2 linked regions of the Nitratifractor salsuginis DSM 16511 genome follow. Each later gene encodes a partner of the first gene's protein in a complex. Links are inferred from orthologs where the notes say so. Each region holds a gene or a part of one and is shown on either strand. Other genes may lie near its edges. The genes, in order: secY and secA.

What was found.
Region 2: the proteins of secY (region 1) and secA are in contact, whole or in part, in a crystal structure (PDB 3DIN), measured with the Thermotoga maritima proteins. The link is inferred for Nitratifractor salsuginis DSM 16511 from one-to-one orthologs. Residues at the interface, in WP_004081795.1 of Thermotoga maritima: Glu108, Gly109, Glu110, Glu111, Ala236, Glu237, Arg238, Arg239, Ile240, Thr241, Ile242, Gln243, Tyr244, Ala245, Arg246, Arg247, Val248, Thr249, Gly250, Arg251, Arg252, Val253, Tyr254, Gly256, Ala257, Ser258, Thr259, Tyr260, Leu261, Pro262; in WP_004082002.1 of Thermotoga maritima: Glu261, Ala262, Arg263, Lys300, Ala301, Arg302, Thr303, Ile304, Ile305, Leu323, Tyr324, Asp325, Pro326, Val329, Ser330, Tyr333, Ile336, Lys340, Phe345, Val349, Glu363, Phe364, Tyr374, Ser375, Gly376, Gly377, Glu393, Ile395, Thr482, Ser483.

The regions. Positions count from the first base shown.
Region 1 is NC_014935.1:101,162-111,345, forward strand. What follows is about bases 7,302-10,184. They hold secY (preprotein translocase subunit SecY), read left to right. Parts: upstream 7,302-8,053; coding sequence 8,054-9,316; downstream 9,317-10,184. Other genes in these bases: rpsE (30S ribosomal protein S5), read left to right, coding at 7,302-7,643; rplO (50S ribosomal protein L15), read left to right, coding at 7,653-8,051; map (type I methionyl aminopeptidase), read left to right, coding at 9,316-10,071; infA (translation initiation factor IF-1), read left to right, coding at 10,156-10,184. Outside these bases: rplC (50S ribosomal protein L3), read left to right, coding at 1-321; rplD (50S ribosomal protein L4), read left to right, coding at 318-911; NITSA_RS00535 (50S ribosomal protein L23), read left to right, coding at 915-1,196; rplB (50S ribosomal protein L2), read left to right, coding at 1,207-2,037; rpsS (30S ribosomal protein S19), read left to right, coding at 2,047-2,325; NITSA_RS11740 (helix-hairpin-helix domain-containing protein), read left to right, coding at 2,775-2,966; rpsC (30S ribosomal protein S3), read left to right, coding at 2,969-3,661; rplP (50S ribosomal protein L16), read left to right, coding at 3,664-4,089; rpmC (50S ribosomal protein L29), read left to right, coding at 4,076-4,267; rpsQ (30S ribosomal protein S17), read left to right, coding at 4,278-4,526; rplN (50S ribosomal protein L14), read left to right, coding at 4,526-4,894; rplX (50S ribosomal protein L24), read left to right, coding at 4,894-5,127; rplE (50S ribosomal protein L5), read left to right, coding at 5,130-5,675; NITSA_RS00590 (type Z 30S ribosomal protein S14), read left to right, coding at 5,675-5,860; rpsH (30S ribosomal protein S8), read left to right, coding at 5,874-6,269; rplF (50S ribosomal protein L6), read left to right, coding at 6,281-6,817; and 3 more genes. UniProt on the Escherichia coli protein: The central subunit of the protein translocation channel SecYEG. Consists of two halves formed by TMs 1-5 and 6-10.
Region 2 is NC_014935.1:1,149,423-1,159,915, forward strand. The notes cover bases 4,192-7,383. They hold secA (preprotein translocase subunit SecA), read left to right. Parts: upstream 4,192-4,546; coding sequence 4,547-7,183; downstream 7,184-7,383. Other genes in these bases: lolA (LolA-like outer membrane lipoprotein chaperone), read right to left, coding at 4,192-4,429; NITSA_RS05835 (ABC transporter permease), read left to right, coding at 7,183-7,383. Outside these bases: NITSA_RS05800 (argininosuccinate synthase), read right to left, coding at 1-1,279; NITSA_RS05805 (pyridoxine 5'-phosphate synthase), read left to right, coding at 1,407-2,207; pdxA (4-hydroxythreonine-4-phosphate dehydrogenase), read left to right, coding at 2,406-3,344; NITSA_RS05820 (hypothetical protein), read right to left, coding at 3,368-3,895; more of lolA, read right to left, coding at 3,899-4,191; more of NITSA_RS05835, read left to right, coding at 7,384-8,403; NITSA_RS05840 (YhdP family protein), read right to left, coding at 8,413-10,493. UniProt on the Escherichia coli protein: Required for protein export, interacts with the SecYEG preprotein conducting channel.

The sequences.
Region 1 (10,184 bases):
CCCCTGGCCGAAGCCCAGGTCGTCAAGAGTTCCTTCAACAGCAAGGGACGCGGCTTCAGCGGGGTTATGAAGCGTCATAACTTCGCCGGAGGCCCCGGGGCACACGGTAGCCGTTTCCACCGCGCTCCCGGTTCCATCGGTATGTGCGAATGGCCCGGCCGCGTTCAGCCCGGACAGAAGATGCCCGGACACTATGGTAACGCCAAGACCACCGTTAAAAACGAAGTGATCTCCTTCGATGCCGAGAACGGCATCCTGGTGCTCAAGGGAGCCGTCCCCGGCCCCAAAGGTGCCCGTGGAGTAGTAAGGATTGTCAAATGAGTAACGCAACAGTAATCAAAACGACGGATCTCCCCCAGGCGTTCCTGGAGGTACATCCTCATAACCTTTACCTCTATTGCAAAGCCTATGCGGCCAACCTGCGCGCCAACACTGCCCAGACCAAGAACCGGTCCGCAGTCAGCGGCGGCGGCAAGAAACCCTTCGCGCAGAAGGGGGGCGGTCGTGCACGTCAGGGCTCCATCCGCGCTCCCCATTTCCGGGGCGGCGGTGTGGTCTTCGGTCCCACGACCGATCGCAACTACACTCAGAAGGTCAACAAAAAGCAGAAGCGCCTGGCGCTGATGCACGCGTTGGCGGAGAAAGCGGCCAACGAAAAACTTTTCGTTGTCGACAGTGTCGCGATCGAATCGGGCAAGACCAAAGACGCCAAAGCTTTTGTCGATGGCTTCGGTCAGCGGGATCTTCTGGTGGTCAAAGAGATGATCGATGAGAAGACTTTCCTGGCTTTCCGCAACCTTCAGGAGAGCTATCTCATCGAAGAGAATGAGCTCAACGGATACCTGGCAGCTGCCTATCACGCCATCGTGATGGAAAAAGCGGTCTGGGACAAACTGATTAAAGAGAGTTAAGCCATGGCAGACATTACTGATATCAAAGCAATTATCTATACGGAAAAGACTCTGGGTCTGCAGGAAGAGGGTGTCATCGTCGTTCAGACAACCCCCCGCATGACCAAGAACGGTCTGAAAGAGGTTTTCAAAGAGTATTTCGGAATCAAGCCTCTGAAAGTCAACTCGATGAGAGTCAACGGCAAGGTGAAGCGTTTCAAGGGAGTCGAGGGCAAGCGTGCCGACAGCAAGAAGTTTTATGTCAAGCTCCCCGAAGACGCCAAGATCGAAAGCTTAGCGGTATAAGGGAATAGCGATGGCAATCAAATCATTCAAACCAACCACCCCCTCCCGTCGTTTTATGACGGTCCTGGACAGCAGTGATATCACGGCGAAGGCCAGTGTCCGCTCTCTGCTGAAGAAGCTCCCCCGCAAAGCGGGACGCAACAACAACGGCCGGATCACTTCCCGTCATAAAGAGGCCGGAGCGAAAAAGCTCTACCGGATCATCGATTTCAAGCGGAACAAGTTCGGTATCGAGGGACGGATCGCGACGGTCGAGTACGATCCTTACCGCAACTGCCGGATCTGCCTGGTCAACTACGTCGACGGGGAGAAGCGCTACATCCTTCAGCCCAAAGGCGTGAAGGTCGGCGATACCGTCATGGCCGCCGAAGCGGGCCTGGACATCAAACCTGGCAACGCGATGAAGCTGAAAAACATCCCCGTCGGTACCCTGGTCCACAACATCGAGATGAATCCCGGTCAGGGCGGCAAGATCGCCCGCAGCGCCGGCGGTTACGCTCAGATCATGGGCCGCGACGGCAAATATGTCTCCCTGCGGCTTCCTTCCGGAGAGATGCGCTACATCCTGGGTGAGTGTATGGCGACGGTGGGTACCATCGGCAACGAAGACTTCGCCAACATGGTCATCGGTAAAGCCGGTCGGAACCGCCACCGCGGTATCCGCCCCCAGACCCGCGGTTCCGCGATGAACCCCATCGACCACCCCCACGGTGGTGGTGAAGGTAAAACCAACTCCGGTCGCCACCCCGTCTCCCCCTGGGGTATGCCCACCAAGGGGTACAAGACCCGTCGGAAGAAGGCCAGCGACAAGCTGATCATCTCACGCAAGAAGAAAAAGTAAGGGATAAGCATGGCACGTTCATTGAAAAAAGGTCCTTTCATCGACGATCATTTGATGAAAAAGGTACTCAAGGCAAAAGAAGAGGGTTCCAACAAACCCATCAAAACCTGGTCTCGCCGTTCGGTCATCTTCCCCGAGATGATCGGCCTGACCATCAACGTCCACAACGGACGTCAGTTCGTTCCCGTCTATATCACGGAGAACCACGTGGGCTACAAACTGGGTGAATTCGCCCCCACCCGCACATTCAGAGGACACAAAGGCAGTGTCCAGAAGAAGGTAGGTTGATCATGAGCAGAGCAGTACTCAAGTATGTAAGAGTCTCCCCCACCAAGGCGAGACTGGTTGCCCGTGAAGTTCAGGGAATGAACGCCGAGCTGGCCCTGGCCGCTCTGGAGTTCATGCCCAACAAAGCGGCGGGAATCATCTCCAAAGTGATCGCTTCCGCAGTCGCCAACGGTGATTATGAGCCCGAAGAGGTCATCATCACCGATTGCCGTGTGGACAAAGCAGCCGTAATGAAGCGCTGGCGTCCTCGCGCCCGGGGAACCGCGACGCGTATTCTCAAGCCCACTTCACACATCTATGTAGAGGTCGCGGAGGCCGCTGCCGCCGAAGCACCCAAAAAAGAGAAGGCCCCCGCCAAGAAGGCGAGCAAAAAAGAAGCTCCCGCGGAAACAGCCGCCAAAGCCGCCGCAAAAGAGGCTGCCGAGGCGACGGAAAAGAAGGGTGACGATCTGACCAAGATCAAAGGGATCGGCAAAGCCTACCAGCAGAAGCTCAACGACGAGGGAATCCATACCTACGAAGATGTCGCCAATATGACCGACGAGCAGATCGCCATGATGGAAGAGAAATATAGCTTCAAAGGCGATTTCCGTGAGTCAGTAGCCGATGCCAAAAATATCGTCAACGGAAAGGAAGCGTAACTATGGGTCAGAAAGTCAATCCTATCGGTCTCAGACTGGGAATCAACCGCAACTGGGAGTCTCGATGGTATCCCGCCAAAGATCGTGCTCCCAGCTTTGTTGCGGAAGATCACAAAATCCGCAAATTCCTGAAGAAGGAGCTCTTCTTCGCCGGAGTGAGCAATATCATCATCGAACGGACCGTCAAAAAGATCCGTATCACCATCGTCACTGCACGCCCCGGTATCATTATCGGTAAGCGCGGTGCCGACATCGAAAAACTCAAAGCCAAGCTGCAAAAGATGCTGGGCAAAGATGTTGCGATCAACATCAAAGAAGAGAAACGCCCCCAGGCTTCCGCTCAGCTGGCCGCCGAAAACATCGCGACGCAGCTGGAGCGCCGGGTCGCGTTCCGCCGTGCGATGAAAAAGGCGATTCAGGGGGCACTGAAGTCCGGTGCCAAAGGAATCAAAGTTCAAGTCTCCGGCCGTCTCGGCGGTGCGGAAATGGCTCGGACCGAGTGGTATCTCGAGGGTCGTGTGCCCCTGCATACCCTGCGGGCCAAGATCGACTACGGCTTTGCCGAAGCGCTGACAACCTACGGAAACATCGGCGTCAAAGTCTGGATCTTCAAAGGTGAAGTTCTTCAGAAAGGGATTCAGCCCGAGCCCAAAGAAGAGCGCAAGAGCCGCAAACCCAGAAGAAGAGGTGAATAATTATGTTGATGCCCAAACGTACCAAGTGGAGAAAGCAGCAGAAGGGCCGCAACCGCGGTAAATCCTTCCGCGGTAACCGCATTGAATTCGGTGAATTCGCCATCAAGGCCACCGAAGCGGGTCGGATCGACTCCCGGCAGATCGAAGCGGCACGTATCGCGATGACCCGCCGGGTCAACCGTACCGGTAAAACCTGGATCCGGGTCTTCCCCGACAAGCCTCTGACCAAGAAGCCTCTGGAAACCCGGATGGGTAAAGGTAAGGGAGCCGTTGAAAAGTGGGTAATGAATATCAAACCCGGCCGGATCATTTTCGAAATGGCGGGCGTTCAGGAAGACCTGGCTCGCGAAGCGTTGACCCTGGCCTGCCACAAGCTTCCTTTCAAGACGAAAATCATTTCAAGGGAAGAGAGCAATGAAATATACTGATCTGCAGGACAAGAGTGTCGAAGAACTCGAAACGATGCTCCGAGAGAAAAAAATGGAAGTCTTCACCCTCCGGGCGAAGCTCAAGACGATGCAGCTGACCAATACCAGTGAGCTGAGAGCGGCCAAAAAAGATGTCGCCAGAATTATGACGGCGCTCAACGCCGCGAGATCCAAGTAAAGGGTGTAGCATGCCGAAAAGAGTAATTTCAGGAACGGTCATCAAAAAGGCCGGTGATAAAACCGCTACGGTCCTGGTGGAGCGCAAGGTTTTGCACCCCCGCTACCACAAGACAGTCAAGCGTTTCAAAAAATATCTGGTTCACGACGAGCGGAACGAAGCGAATGTGGGAGATACGGTCAGCGCCATCGAGTGCCGGCCCCTTTCCAAGAACAAAGCGTTCCGTCTTCTCGAAATCGTTGAGAGAGGAGAGGGCTAATGATTCAGAGTTTTACCCGCCTGAACGTCGCGGACAACAGCGGCGCCAAGGAGATCATGTGTATCAAAGTGCTGGGTGGTTCCAAGCGCCGGTACGCCAGCGTCGGTGACGTCATCGTCGCCTCGGTCAAAAAAGCCCTTCCCAACGGTAAAGTGAAGAAGGGTAAGGTGGTCAAAGCGGTTGTCGTTCGGACCAAAAAAGAGATCCAGCGTGAAAACGGATCCCTGATTCGTTTCGACGACAACGCCGCCGTAATCATCGATGACAAAAAAGAGCCCATCGGTACCCGTATCTTCGGGCCGGTGAGCCGTGAAACACGTTATGCGGGCTTTATGAAAATCGTATCGCTCGCGCCGGAGGTATGGTAATGGCAAAGAAATTCAACATCAAAAAAGGTGATCAGGTCATGATCATCGCCGGTGATGACAAAGGCAAGACGGGAGAGGTTCTGAAAGTTCTCCCCAAGAAAGACGCCGTCATCGTTGCCGGATGCAAGATCGCACGCAAAGCGGTCAAGCCCAGCGAAGAGAACAAAGAGGGTGGTTTCATCAACAAAGAGATGCCCATCCATATCTCCAATGTCAAGAAAGTGGAGGGCTGATCATGAGCAGAATGAAAGAAAAATATCGCTCCATCGTTCCCGAGCTTCGCGAAGAGCTGCAGATCAAGAATGTCATGCAGACTCCCAAGCTCGAGAAGATCGTCATCAGCGTCGGAGCCGGTGAAGAGGGCAAGGACAGCAAACTGATCCAGAATATGGCCGACACCATCAGCCTGATCGCCGGTCAGCATGCCGTCATCACCCTGGCCAAGAAATCCGTCGCCGGATTCAAGGCCCGTGAAGGCGCTCCCAGCGGAATCAAAGTGACCCTCCGCGGTGAGAATATGTACAACTTCCTCGACAAGCTCATCTCCATCGCCCTTCCCCGGGTGAAGGACTTCCGGGGTGTTCCCCGCAAGGGCTTCGACGGACGCGGTAACTACAACTTCGGTCTGGACGAGCAGCTGATGTTCCCCGAGGTGGTCTATGATCAGATCATGAAGACCCACGGGATGAACATCACCATCGTCACCAGCACCGACGATGACAAAGAAGCATTTGTCCTGCTGGAGAAGCTGGGCATGCCGTTTGCGAAAGGAAGAAAGTAATGGCTAAGAAATCGATGATCGCCAAGCAGAAGCGCAAGCCCAAGTTTGCGGTTCAGGCATACACCCGCTGTAACATCTGCGGCCGTCCCCACTCTGTCTACAGAGATTTCGGGATTTGCCGGATTTGTTTGAGAAAGATGGCCTCAGAGGGTCAGATCCCCGGCATGCGCAAAGCAAGCTGGTAAGAAGGAGTAAAAGATGATGACAGACAATATTGCAGATTCTCTTACTCGAATAAGAAATGCTGCACAACGCCGGCTGGAGACGACCGAACTTCTCCACTCCAAGATGATTGAGGCAATCGTTTCTATTCTGGTAGACAAGGGATATCTGGAGAGTTATTCGGTCGAGGAAGATGGCAACAAAAAATCCATCAAAGTAGTGCTCAAGTACGATGACAACGGTCACAGTGTGATCAACGAGATCAAAAAGATCTCCAAGCCCGGTCGTCGGATCTACAAGAGCAAAGAGGAGATCAAGCGCTTCAAGAACGGTTACGGAACGCTGATCGTATCCACCAGCGCCGGCGTGCTTCCCAATGACGAAGCTTACAAGCAGGGCCGCGGTGGCGAAGTCATCTGCAGCATCTGGTAAGGAGGGATAGCATGTCACGCGTAGGAAAAGTACCCGTCAGCATCCCTTCCGGGATCGAAGTCAAAGTCGAAGGAACCGAGTTGGTCGCCAAAAAAGGCAACCTGGAAAAGCGCCTGGAGACCCATGGCCGTGTGAATGTTGAAGTCAAAGACAATGAAGTTGTCTTTACCCGCAAGGATGAGAGCAAGGAGGCTTCCGCCTTCTGGGGAACCTACCGCTCTCTGTTTAACAACATCGTTATCGGCCTGGACAAGGGATTCAAAAAGTCCCTGGAGATCAACGGAGTCGGTTACCGTGCCAACGTCAACGGCAAGGTTCTGGAGCTTCAGCTGGGCTTCTCCCACCCCGTCAACTATGAGATTCCCGAGGGAATCGATATCAAGGTGGAGAAGAACATCATCACTGTCAGCGGAACCGACAAGCAGCAGGTCGGACAGGTCGCTGCCGAGATCCGCGGATTCCGCCCGCCTGAGCCTTACAAAGGCAAGGGTGTCAAGTATACCGACGAAGTGATCATCAGAAAAGCCGGTAAAGCGGCAGGTAAGTAAGGAGCGTTGAGATGTTGAAAAGTATTCAGAAAAAAAAGAATAAAATGTACACACAGCGCAAGCGTCGTGTCCGCGGCAAGATCCATGGAACGGCCGAGTTGCCCCGTGTGACGGTTTTCCGCTCCAACAAGCACTTCTACGCTCAGGCGATCGATGATGACCGCGGGCATACGCTCGCTTATGCCGACGGACGCAAACTGGGTCTGAAGGCTACCAGAGAGGATGCCAAGAAAGTCGCCGCGGATCTGGCCGAAAAACTCAAGGCCGCGCAGATTGAGCAGATCGTTTTCGATCGTAACGGATATCTCTATCACGGTGTTGTCGCTTCCTTCGCGGATGCGCTTCGCGACGCCGGGATCAAGTTTTAAGGACGCGTAATATGGAAAATATCAATAGAGAAGATTTCGAAGAGGTTGTCGTCAACATCGGACGGGTAACCAAGGTTGTCAAAGGTGGACGCCGTTTCCGTTTTACCGCCCTGGTTGTCGTCGGTGACCGTAACGGGACCATCGGATACGGATACGGTAAAGCCAAAGAGGTTCCCGATGCGATCAAAAAGGCCGTCGATGACGCCTTCAAGAACCTGGTGAAGATCAAGGGGATCAAGGGAACGACCATCGCTCACGATATCGAGCACAAGTACAATGCCAGCCGGATCGTCCTGCGCCCGGCGAGTGAAGGTACCGGTGCCATCGCCGGTGGTGCGGCACGTCCCGTCATCGAACTCTCCGGCATCAAAGATATCATCGCCAAATCGATCGGGTCGAATAACCCCAACAACCTGGTACGCTGCACGATCGAAGCGTTGGCCAGAATCAAAGGTTAAGGAGCAGTTATGGGTTTGCACAATCTACAGCCGGCCCCCGGCTCGACACACAGTAAGAAGCGCGTCGGCCGCGGTCAGGGTTCCGGTACGGGAAAAACTGCCGGACGCGGTCAAAAGGGACAGAAGTCCCGGACCGGATACAGCCGCAAGCGCGGATTCGAGGGTGGACAGCAGCCGCTTTATAAGCGTCTGCCCAAAGTGGGCTTCGTCTCCAAAGTGGAGAAGCCCTACGTGATCAACGTCGACCGCATCAAAGCGATCGCCGAGCTCGAAGAGATCACCCTCGAAACGATCCGTGGTGTCCATAAGCTGGGCAAAAACGTCACACGCGTTAAACTTATCGGCACGGGAGCCAAAGAGCTCGCCGCCAAGATCAAGGATGATGCTGTAACTACCAGCAGGAAGTAATCATGGGAAATGCTTTGACTCAGAAGATCCTGATTACTCTTGGATTCCTTTTTGCTTACCGAGTTTTAGCATACATCCCCATCCCGGGCGTTGACCTGGAAGTGATCAAACACTTCTTCGATCAGAACACCAACAACGCCCTGGGCCTCGCCAACATGTTCAGCGGCAACGCTATTCGCCGTATGTCCATCATCTCCCTCGGAATCATGCCCTACATTACTGCTGCCATTGTTATGGAACTGCTCGCCGCCACCTTCCCCGCATTGGGACAGATGAAGAAAGAGCGCGACGGAATGCAGAAATATATGCAGATCATCCGTTACGGGACCATCTTCATTACCGTAGTCCAGGCGATCGGGGTCTCTATGGGATTGCAGGCGATGAAGGGAGCCGGGGGACAGAGTGCGATCATGATTGATCCTACTCACTTCGTGATTCTCGCGGTCTTTTCGATGTTGGCGGGAACGATGCTGCTGATGTGGTTCGGTGAACAGATCACTCAGAAGGGCGTGGGTAACGGGATCTCGCTGATCATCTTTGCGGGTATTGTCTCCGGTATTCCCGCCGCCATCGGGACTACCATCGCCGCCGTCAACTCCGGTACGATGAACTTCCTGGTGGTTCTGGCGATTCTGGCGATTATGGTTGCCACCATTCTGGTGATCATCTATGTGGAACTGGGTGAGCGTCGGATCCCCATCAGCTATTCGCGCAAGACGATTATGCAGAATCAGCACAAGCGGGTGATGAACTACATCCCCATTCGTGTCAACCTCTCGGGTGTCATTCCTCCCATCTTCGCCAGCGCGGTTTTGATGTTCCCCCTGACCCTGCTTCAGGCGAGCACCAACAAGTGGGTGACGATGGTGGCGGATCTGTTGCATCCCGGCGGCTTCCTGTTTAACGCCCTAATGTTCATCTTGATCATCTTTTTTGCATTCTTCTATGCATCGATCGCCTTCAATGCCAAGGATATTGCCGAGAACCTCAAACGCCAGGGCGGCTTCATTCCTGGAGTGCGCCCCGGAGAGCAGACGGCCGCCTTCTTGATGGATGTCGCCAGTAAATTGACCGTTTGGGGTTCGCTCTATCTGGCCATCATCTCGACGGTGCCTTTCATTTTGATCAACGCACTGGGTGCCTCCTTCTATTTCGGAGGAACGGCGGTTCTGATCGTCGTGCAGGTCGCCCTGGATACCATGCGTAAGATCGAAGCTCAGCGGACCATGGCGCAGTACGAAACCCTGGGTAACGTAGGTCTCTGATGGCGATTCCTCTTCGTAAACCCCGGGAGATCGAAACGCTGCGCCGTGCGGGGGCGATTGTCGGACAGACCCTGGCATACCTCGAATCGATTGTCGAGCCCGGTATGAGTCTCAAAGAGATCGATGCCCTGGGTGAAGAGTTTCTGCGGAAGCAGGGAGCCGAACCCTCGTTCAAAGGGCTCTACGGCTTCCCTGCCGCCGTCTGCACTTCCGTCAACGAAGTCGTTATCCACGGTATCCCCACCGACTACAAGGTCCAGGAAGGGGATATTCTCGGGCTGGATATCGGCACGAAGCTGGAAGGCTATTACGGCGATGCCGCCATCACGATGCCCGTCGGCAAAATCTCTGAAGAGGATCAGCGTCTGATCGATTGCTCCCGTGAAGCGCTTTACGAAGCGATCGACGCGATTCGGCCCGGTATGCGCTTCAAAGAGCTCAGTGCGATCCTGGAAGAGAGTATCACTTCCAGAGGTTACGTGCCCCTGCGAAACTACTGTGGACACGGGATCGGGACCACACCCCACGATGAGCCCAACATTCTCAATTATCTTGAAGGAAAGCCCAAACAGGGGCCCAAGATAAAAAACGGGATGGTCTTCTGTCTGGAACCGATGGTTTGTCAACAAAGCGGCGAACCGGTGGTTCTCGAAGACGGCTGGTCGGTTGTGAGTGAAGACGGACTTCGCGGAAGCCACTATGAACATCAGGTGGCGGTCGTGGACGGGAAAGCGGTGATTCTCACCCTTCCCTGATTCCTCCCGGTCACACCTGGCTCCGCTGCGGCGGTATCAGGTGTGCCCGAAGGGCAGATAAACCAAGAAAAAAAGGATCGAAACTTGGCGAAAGATGATGTAATCGAAATTGA
Region 2 (10,493 bases), 1.0 Mb from region 1 along the record:
TGACCGATTTGGTCTCGATCTGGCAGACATCGTCCGAGGAACCCTCCAGCTCCTCCTGACGGCGCTCGGGCTGTTGCTTGCCTTCGATGATGAAGCGCAGGGCATTGAGGCGGATGAAGCCCTCGGCGTCTTTCTGGTTGTAGACATCGTCCTCTTCAAACGTGGAGTGGGCGGGTGAGTAGAGAGACTTGGGCGACTGGCGGCCTACGACAGTGACGTTACCTTTATAAAGCTTGAGGCGTACCTCCCCTTCGACGAAACGCTGGGTGCGGTCGATGGCGGCCTGGAGCATCTCCCGCTCAGGCGACCACCAGTAGCCGTTGTAGATCAGCGTGGCGTAGCGGGGCATCAGCTCATCTTTCATATGAGCCTCTTCCCGGTCGAGGGTGATCGACTCCATCGCCCGGTGAGCCTTGAGCATAATGGTCCCGCCGGGGGTTTCATAGCATCCTCTGGCCTTCATCCCCACGTAGCGGTTCTCCACGATATCGATCCGGCCGATCCCGTGCTTTTTACCGTAGGTGTTGAGAGTCTCCAGGATCGTCGCCGGAGACATCTCTTCACCGTTGATGGAGACGGGATCGCCCTTTTTGTAGCCGATGGTGATGTATTCGGGCTCGTCGGGAGCCTTCTCGGGGGCGGTGGTCCAGAGCCACATATCCTCTTCCGGCTCGGCGGCGGGATCTTCGAGAATCTGCCCCTCATAGGAGATATGGAGCAGGTTGGCGTCCATACTATAAGGAGACTTCTTCCCCTTCCGGTCGATGGGAATCCCGTGCTTCTCGGCATAGGCCAGGAGCTTCTCCCGACTGTTGAGATCCCACTCCCGCCAGGGGGCGATGACAGCGATCTCGGGATCGAGGCTCAGATACCCCAGCTCGAAGCGCACCTGGTCGTTGCCTTTGCCGGTCGCGCCGTGGGCCACGGCATCGGCCCCGGTCTTGTGGGCGATCTCGATCTGTTTTTTGGCAATGAGGGGCCGGGCGATGGAGGTCCCCAGCAGATACTCCCCTTCGTAGATGGCGTTGGCGCGGAACATCGGAAAGACGAAATCCCGCACAAACTCCTCTCTGAGGTCTTCGATGAAGATATTCTCGGGCTTGATCCCCAGTTGCAGTGCCTTTTGGCGGGCCGGCTCTACCTCTTCGCCCTGCCCCAGGTCGGCTGTGAAGGTCACCACTTCACAGCCGTACTCATCCTGAAGCCACTTGAGGATGATACTGGTATCAAGCCCTCCCGAATAGGCCAGGACCGCTTTTTTGATCTCTTTTTTGGACATCCCTTATCCTTATAGGCCCGCCGAAAAGCGGACACTGAAAATTTGGGAGATTTTATCACAACTCTTTTTATAGAAACGTTGCGAATGCTATAATCTTCTCAATGACATTGAGTGAGGGAGTAGAACAATGAAACTGGGAGTCAATATCGACCATATCGCCGTGCTGCGGGAAGCCCGCCGCATCAACGACCCCGATCCTCTGCAGGCTATTGGGATCTGTGCCCGGGCCGGGGCCGATCAGATCACGATCCATCTGAGAGAAGACCGGCGCCACATCCATGACGAAGACGCCGCGGCGATCATCCGCCACTCCCCCCTGCCGGTGAATCTGGAGTGCGCCCAGGCTCCCGACATTATCGACTTCGTCTGCCGACACCGCCCCCTGCGGGCGACCCTGGTGCCGGAAAAACGTGAAGAGGTCACCACCGAAGGGGGCCTCGACGTCACCGGAGACACCACGGGGCTCAAAGGGGTCATCGAACACCTCCACGAAGCCGAAGTGGAAGTCTCCCTCTTTATCGACCCCCACCCTGACGCCGTGCTGGCCGCCAAGGAGCTGGAAGCCGACTGGATCGAGTTTCACACCGGACGCTACGCCAACCTCTGGGCGATGCTTTACGGCAATCTCTCCCGTACCCACCACACCATCCCGGAGCTCCAACTCCCCCGGCACGAACTCAAACGGCATCTCGATGAAGAGCTCAACGTCTTGAAGGATCTCGCCCAACACGCCCAAGGCATCCATCTCCGCGTCGCCGCCGGCCACGGGCTCAATTATCAAAATGTCGCCCCCATCGCCGCCATTAAAGAGATCGAAGAGCTCAATATCGGCCAAAGCATCATCGCCCGCTCAGTCTTTACCGGATTGGAAAACGCGGTGAGGGAGATGAAAGAACTAATTAGTAACGGAGTAATGAGTAATGAGTAACCGAAAGCTGCTGTTAAATCGTGTTCTCATTGTAGAAGATTGGGGACTGGGTAAAGAAAGGCAGAAAATAGTGGATCGGTTGCTCGGTTGCTCGGTTACTCGGTTACTCGGTTATAAAGGCGTTGTGAAACAACGCAAACCAAAGTTCCTCATTCCTCATTCCTCATTCCTCACTCCTTTTCATAAGGCACCCGCCTTATGAAAAAGGTCGCAATATCCATCGGTGATCTCAACGGGATAGGCATCGAGTTGGCGCTGCGCTGCCATTCTCAGGTACGCAAGCTCGCAGAGCCCCTCTATCTCATCGATCGGGAGATGCTTGAGCAGGCGGCCGAGCTGCTGGGGCTGGAGATCCCCGAAGATTTCGTGCTGGAATCCCCCGGTGCAGAGCCATTCACCATCCGTCCGGGTGTCGTCGATGCGGCGGCGGGAAGTTACAGCTTCGCCTCTTTCAAAGCCGCCGTGGAGCTCTGCACCGAAGGGCACGCCGACGCGGTCTGCACCCTGCCCATCCACAAAAAAGCCTGGGAATTGGCGGGGATCCCCTACAAGGGGCACACCGATGCCCTGCGGGATTTTTTCGGCCGGGAAGCGATTATGATGCTCGGCTGCCCCCAGATGTATGTGGGACTCTACACCGAACATATCCCTCTCAAGGAGGTCCCCGAAGCGATGAATGAGGAGAGGCTCACCCGCTTTCTCCTCGACTTTCAACGAGAAACCGGCGCCGAAGAGATCGCCGTGCTCGGCCTCAACCCCCACGCCGGGGATCATGGCGTCCTGGGCGACGAAGAGCGTATCATCGAAGCCGCCATCGACAACGCCAACCGCATCATCCAAAATCCAAAATCCAAAATCCAAAATCGGCCCTTTGAAGGGCCATTGGTTCCCGACACCGCCTTCACCCCCGCTATGCGCCGCCGTTTTCACTATTTCGTGGCGATGTACCACGATCAGGGCCTGATCCCCCTCAAAGCCCTGCACTTCGACGAGAGTATCAACGTCTCCCTCAATCTGCCCATCCTGCGTACCAGCGTCGACCACGGCACAGCCTTCGACATCGCCTACAAGAGAGCAGAACTCAACACCAAAAGCTACCTCAATGCCGTCCGATATATCATCGATAGAACGTCATAATCTCAACACTCAACGCTCAACGCTCAGCTCTCATAACGCCTCAGCCGCGACTTGATCGCTTCGTGTTTGGTGCGCAGCTCCGAGAGCTGTTCCACCCAGAATTCGTTGCGCTTGCGGACATTTTCGATCTCTTCGTTGGCCTTGGCCAGGTTCTCCCGGGTGTTTTCCAGGGTCACTTCCAACTCTTTGCGTTTCCCCTCCAGATCGGCGATCTTCTCCCGCTGGGCTTCGATGCGCTCTCTGGCAAGGGCCAATTGCTCCTCCACCTTCGCCTTTTCGGCTTTGTAGCGCTCTTCGATGTCCTGGTATTGCTGGATCTCCTGGCGTTGGGAAGCGTTGAGGATCTGGACTTCTCTGAGGCTCTCTTCGAGCATGGCGATCTTCTCTTCCCGCTCTTTGAGACGCTCTTTGAGGTCTTCGATCTTTTCATATTGGCTCTTGTAGCGGACCGAAAAGATCACCACCACCAGGATAAAGGCGAGCACCACCGAGGCGACAATCGCCCCGAAGACCATCGCGTCGATGTTGAACTGGGCAAAGATTTTTTCCATCACCTATCCTTCGATCACGTCATAGCTTTTGGGGTAGGTGCAGCGAAAACGTCCGGCCGGCATAGGCTTGGCGTATGTGTGGACATTGTAGAGATGGATGTTGACCACATTGTCCATATCGTCACGGTAGGCGATCTGTTCGATATACCCCTTGGGATCTACGGCGATGGTGTATGTTCGTCCCTGATAGGCTGCGGTGTAGAGTCGCCCTTTATAGTGCTTCGCCCGCTTCAGCGCCGCCGCCAGGTCGAAACCCCGGTTCATCCGGTAGGTACTCACCTGCTCCAGGTCGTGATCGACCACCAATACCCTCTTGCCGTCACTGCAAACCTCTTTTTTGCTCGGTTTGAGGTAACTCCACTTGAAGCGGGATTTGTTATCCATCACCAATCTTCCCTCATAGCGGATCACTTTTTTCTTCGGGTTGGTGACCTTCTGAACGAACTTTGCCTCCATCGCAGCGGGCAGCGTGATCCCCTGGGCATTCAATGTGAATAAAAGTGCAATTAATATTAAAGAATATTTCAAAAACATTGGGCTCCTTTTCTTATCGAAATCATAGCGAATTATCCCGCTCCATCGTGGAGCCATCATGGATTAACCCATTTTCGATAAAATTACCCGATATTATACGAAGGTAAAAGAAGCACGATGATTAATACAGTAATGAAAGTCTTCGGAAGTGCCAACGATCGGAAGGTCAAACGGTATATGAAACGGGCCGAGCGGGTCAATGCCCTGGAGCCCAAATATGAAAAGATGAGCGACGAAGAGCTCAGAGCCTCCTTCGACGAGCTCAAGCAGGCCGTGCAGGCCGGGGAGAAGAGCCTGGACGATGTCCTCTACGACTCCTTCGCCATCACCCGGGAAGTAAGCAAACGGGTCCTGGGCCTGCGCCACTACGATGTGCAGCTCGTCGGGGGGATGGTCCTCCATGAGGGGAACATCGCCGAGATGAAAACCGGTGAGGGAAAGACCCTCGTCGCCACCCTCCCCGTGGTCCTCAATGCGATGTTGGGGCGCGGCGTCCACGTCGTCACCGTCAACGACTACCTGGCCAAGCGGGATGCCGCCGATATGGGGAAGATCTATGGATTCCTCGGCTACCGCACCGGCTGCATCACCAGTGAGATCCAGGACGATTTCGAGCGCAAAGCCCAATACGATGCCGACATCACCTACGGAACCAACAACGAATTCGGTTTCGACTACCTGAGGGACAACATGAAGGTCCGCCTCGAAGAGAAGGTCCAGCGGGACCACTACTACGCCATCGTGGACGAAGTGGACTCCATCCTCATCGACGAAGCGCGGACCCCGCTGATCATCTCCGGACCCGCCCAGCGGGATCAGAGCCTCTATATGAAGGCCGATGCGGTCGCCAGACAACTGGTCCGGGGCGAAGAGCTCCCCACCAAGCCCGGCGAACCCAAGAAGACCACCGGCGATTTCGTCGTGGACGAAAAGAACCGTACCATCGTCATGACCGAAGAGGGGCTTGAGAAGGCGGAAAAGCTCTTCGAGGTCGACAACCTCTTCAGTCTGGAAAACGCCGCGATGGTCCACCACCTGGATCAGGCCCTCAAAGCCCACAACCTCTTTGAAAAAGATGTCGATTATGTCGTGCGTGACGGTGAAATTATCATCGTCGACGAGTTCACCGGGCGCCTCAGCGAAGGGCGCCGCTACAGTGAGGGGCTCCATCAGGCCCTGGAAGCCAAAGAAGGGGTCAAGATCCAGGAAGAGTCCCAGACCCTTGCGGAGATCACTTATCAGAACTATTTCCGGATGTACGAGAAGCTGGCGGGAATGACGGGAACCGCCCAGACCGAAGCAACGGAGTTCAGCCAAATCTACGGCCTGGACGTCATCACCATCCCCACCAACGTCCCGGTCAAGCGTATCGACAAGCCCGACCTGATCTTCAAGACTGAAAAAGACAAAATGAACGCGGTCGTCAACCGGATCAAAGAGTTCCACGAAAAGGGCCAGCCCGTCCTGGTGGGAACCGCTTCCATCGAAAAGAGTGAAATGCTCCACGAGCTGCTCAAAAAAGAGAAGATCCCTCACAATGTCCTCAACGCCAAGAACCACGAGCAGGAGGCGGAGATCATCAAAGATGCCGGCCAAAAAGGCGCCGTCACCGTCGCGACCAATATGGCGGGACGCGGGGTCGACATCAAGATCGACGATGAAGTCCGTGAACTGGGCGGCCTGGCGATCCTGGGAACCGAGCGGCACGAGAGCCGCCGGATCGACAACCAGCTGAGGGGACGCTCCGGACGCCAGGGCGATCCGGGAGAGAGCCAATTCTTCCTCAGCCTCGAAGACAATCTCCTTCGGATCTTCGGCGGGGAACGGATCGGTAAGATCATGAACTCCATGGGAATGGAGGAAGGGGAATACATCGAATCCAAGCTGGTGACCCGCAGCATCGAAAAGGCCCAGAAAAAGGTCGAAGCGATGCACTACGAATCGCGGAAGAACATCCTCGAATACGATGATGTCGCCAATTACCAGCGTAAAGCGATCTATGCCTTCCGCAATCAGCTCCTCGACCCCGAGTACGACATCGAAGGCAAGATCCAACAGAACCTCGAAGAGCTGGTCGATTATCTGCTCCACGAAGCGGAGATCTTTGCCGGGCAACCCAGCGAAGATTACGACCTCGATCGCTATATCGCGTTGGTCAAAGAGTACACCGGCCTGGAGATCGCCCCCGAGCGGCTCAAGGGCAAAGAGGCCGACGAGATCCGCGAAGAGACTCTGAAAATTCTCAAAGAGACTTATGAAGCCAAGTTCAGCATCTTCGACGAAGAGCAGCGCAAAGAGATCGAAAAGATCCTCATCCTCCAGGTCCTCGATACCGAGTGGCGGGAACACCTCTACGAGATGGATGTGCTCAAAACCGGAATCGGCCTGCGGGGCTACAATCAAAAAGACCCCCTGGTCGAGTACAAACAGGAGAGTTACCGCCTCTTCGAAGCTCTGGTCCGCCGGATCAAGTTCGAATCCCTCAAACTGCTCTATCTGGTCCAGTTTGACTTCAGTGCCCCCGAAGAGGAGCTCGAAGCCGCCGAGAAGATGCTCGAAGAGCTCGAACCGCCCGAAGAGGAGCTCATCAGCAACGAATATCAGGAGCTCCCCTCCGATACGACCGATGCACAGAACACTCCCTACGTCGCGCCCCACAAACCCAAGCGCAACGACCCCTGCCCCTGCGGCAGCGGCAAAAAATACAAGAACTGCTGCGGCAAAAGCGGCCCCAAGAAGGGCCTCCTCGCCTGATGGCACTTCCCGCCGACTCCCGCCTGGTCCGGCGGATCGTCCGTCACTATCTTCGCTACGATCCCGAAAACCCCTTTATCTTCGTTTCGGCTCTGCTGGCCTTTCTGGGCATCGCGGCAGGGGTGATGGTCCTGATGATCGCTATGGGAATCATGACGGGCACGCAAAAAGAGTTCGAGAAAAAGCTCTTCGTCATGAATTACCCCCTGACCATCATCAGCTACTCGGGCGGTGTGCGCCGCGCGACCCTCAAAAAGATCCGTCAACGCTTCCCCGAAATGAAAATGAGTCCCTTTTATACCACCCAGGTGATCGCCCGCAACGGCGAAGCCCTGGAGGGGGGAATCCTCTATGGGGTCGATTTCGCCAAAGAGGCCGCCATCAACCCGATCTTCGCCAAGACCCTCAAAGAGCACAATATCACCCGGCCGGGGCGTTATGACTTGATCACCGGCGATGATTTGGCGATGGTCCTCGACGCCCGCCCGGGGCAAAAGATCACCCTCTTCTTCTCCCAATATCAGGCGGCCGGATTGGGAACCCTCCCCCTGCAAAAGCGCTTTGTGCTCCGGGGCACCTTCGATTCGGGGCTCAAAGCCTACGACAAAGCCCTGATGTATACCACACTGGGAGCCTTTCACAAAATCCTCAAGAAAGCCCCCGACCGCTACGACGGAGTCCATCTCTACACCGACGACCCCTTCGGTGCCATCAAAGAGATCAAAGCGCTCCTCCCCGACGACGCCGATGTCGAAGGGTGGTGGCAACAAAACGGCAACTTCTTCTCGGCGATGCAGATGGAGAAGAAGGCCCTCTTCCTGGTCCTGCTCCTCATCATCCTCGTGGCGGCCCTCAACATCGTCAGCTCTCTGCTGATGACCGTGATGAGCCGCCGCAAGGAGATCGCGCTGCTGCGGACTCTGGGAACGACCCGCCGGGAGATCCGGCAAATCTTCTTCCGCCTTGGCGTCGCCATCGGCACCGCCGGGATCGTCGCTGGCACGCTCCTGGGCTTCCTGGGGATCTGGGTCCTCACCCACTTCGACATCATCACCCTTCCCGCCGATGTCTACGGCACCAGCCGCCTGCCGGTGGACCTGCTCTGGAGCGATCTGGCGATGATTCTGGCGGGTACCGCCGTCATCGTCCTGCTCGCAGCGCTCTATCCCGCCAAGAAAGCGGCATCGACCGACCCCCTCAAGGTGCTTCGCAACGAATAACTCCGCAGATCAGTAGTTATCGGATTGTTTTTTGGAAGTGTTGTTCTCCGGGGTTGAACTTCCCCGGAACCGAGGCGGCAGCGGTGCGGCCTGCTCCGGCGGAGGCGTCGTCAGCAATTCCGTATCCTCCTCGGGCTCGGAGAGATGCGCAGGCGCGGTCAGTGTGCGTTTGAGAAGCTCCAGGGGGTAAAGGAGCGCTTCGCCTACGGGATTGGTGTGGACTTTGGGATGGTCCAGCGTGCCGGTGATCTTCACGCCGGCGGTGAGGCTCTTGTCCTTGCCGAAAAGAATATAGCCGACGACCGGAATCGTCGAAAGCGCTTTGCCCATCTCCCGCGCGGTCCGAATCGCCAGATCCACATCGAGCCGTTTCGAGTCAAGCTCCACCACCCCTTTGCCCGCCACGGTAGCCGACTTGCCCACCAGTAGGATACGACCGAGCTTGAGGCGCTTCCCTTTGAGGGTGAAGAGGATCGTCCCCTGCTTGAGCTCAAACCCCTTGTGGCTGAATCCCGGACTGGAGAAACTCACCAGAGCCGGCACGGCGTTGATCAGTGCGATCAGATCGTTATAAGCTTTGAACCCGCGCAGAACCCCGCCGTGGATCAGGATCTCACCGGTATATCCCTTTTTATCATTGCCGGTTACGTGAATCGTGTAACGTCCCTCCTGGATCCCGTTGAAGTGAATCAGCGCGTGGAGCATCCGATCCCCGATCCCCTCGGCCATGATCTTCAAATCCCCTCCATGCTTTTGGAAGCTGAGGCGATCCGAGCCGAGCGCGCCGGCAAAGTCGATATTTTCTCCCCGTTTGACCAGGCGATAATTATCCGTCAGCAGGACATAGGGGCCGTAACGGATCAGGCTCTTTTTCCCCAGGACGACAAGGCGGCCTTTTGCGGCAGCACTCCCCTTGATCTGCTTCATCGCAGCCAAAAGCTTTTCGGCATCGACATTGATTCCCTGCAGTTGGAGAAGCTGCTCTTTGGAACTGTAATGCAGCTTCCCATCGAGGGCATCGATCTCCACACCCTGGGGCGTGATCACCGCGACAAAGGGCCAACGGGTAAGCACCCCCCTCTTGGTATAGAAAGGGCTCCCCTTCCACATCAGCGTCCCGCTCACTTTCCACGAGTTCGCTCCGGCCGTTTCGATACGTATCTTACCGCCGTCCACCAGGCGCAGGAGCCCCCGGAGATAGGGGTGCCAAAGGGCCAGATCCTTGGCCTCGAATTGCAGCCGCTCCCGGGGATCGATCCGCAGCCCGCTCTTGAATGTGGGGAAAGCAAGTTTCACCCCCTTCTCCCCCCAGTGGATCTTGACCGGCAGCCGGACATTGCGCATCTCAAAGATCTTGACGGGAAAGCGGGGACTGAGACGTTTCACCAGAACCCGCAAATCACCTTCCCGGCTCTTGAGATCGATCCGGCCGTTGAGCACTCCCCGGAAGACCCGTTCGTTGACGGCGAAATCTCTCAACTCCAGCACTCGGCTGGTAAAAGCCACAACGCCTCCACCGACGCGAAGCGTCTTTTTTCGGTATTCCAGCACTCCGGGACTGAGCCGGGCAATCCCCCGTATCTTGACAGGCCCCTTGACCAGAGGGGCGTCGATATCGACCTTGGCCACCGCTTTGCCCTGCTTTTGCCCGAGAAGCACACGGATACCGTACGTATTGAGGATCTTGAGGATTTGCCAATCGACCCGTCCCGTGTAGCGCAGGCGCAGGAGAAGTTTGAGTTTGGAAGGCTCGAAGAGGCTCAAAAGCGCCGCGCTGCTTCCATCGACCCTGTGTTTGCCGTAGCGGGGAGCCTGGAGGGTGAAATAAAGCGCGCCCTTTTGCAGGATCACCCGCGCCTTCGGAGCGGTAATGGGTTTGAGCTGATCGTGGAAGCGGAGGGCCACATCACGCAGCTCCGCCACTCCGTGCAGCGAAGAGAGAACCGGCTTGACGGTGCCGTGTGCCAAATCCAACTCCCCCTCTCCGTCGAATGAGACAAGACGGTAGCGGGAAGCGTGAAGCCGCTCAAGAAGCCACTCCCTGGCGACGGGGCTCAGGGGAACCAAACCCTGCAGATGTTGCAGCGTTT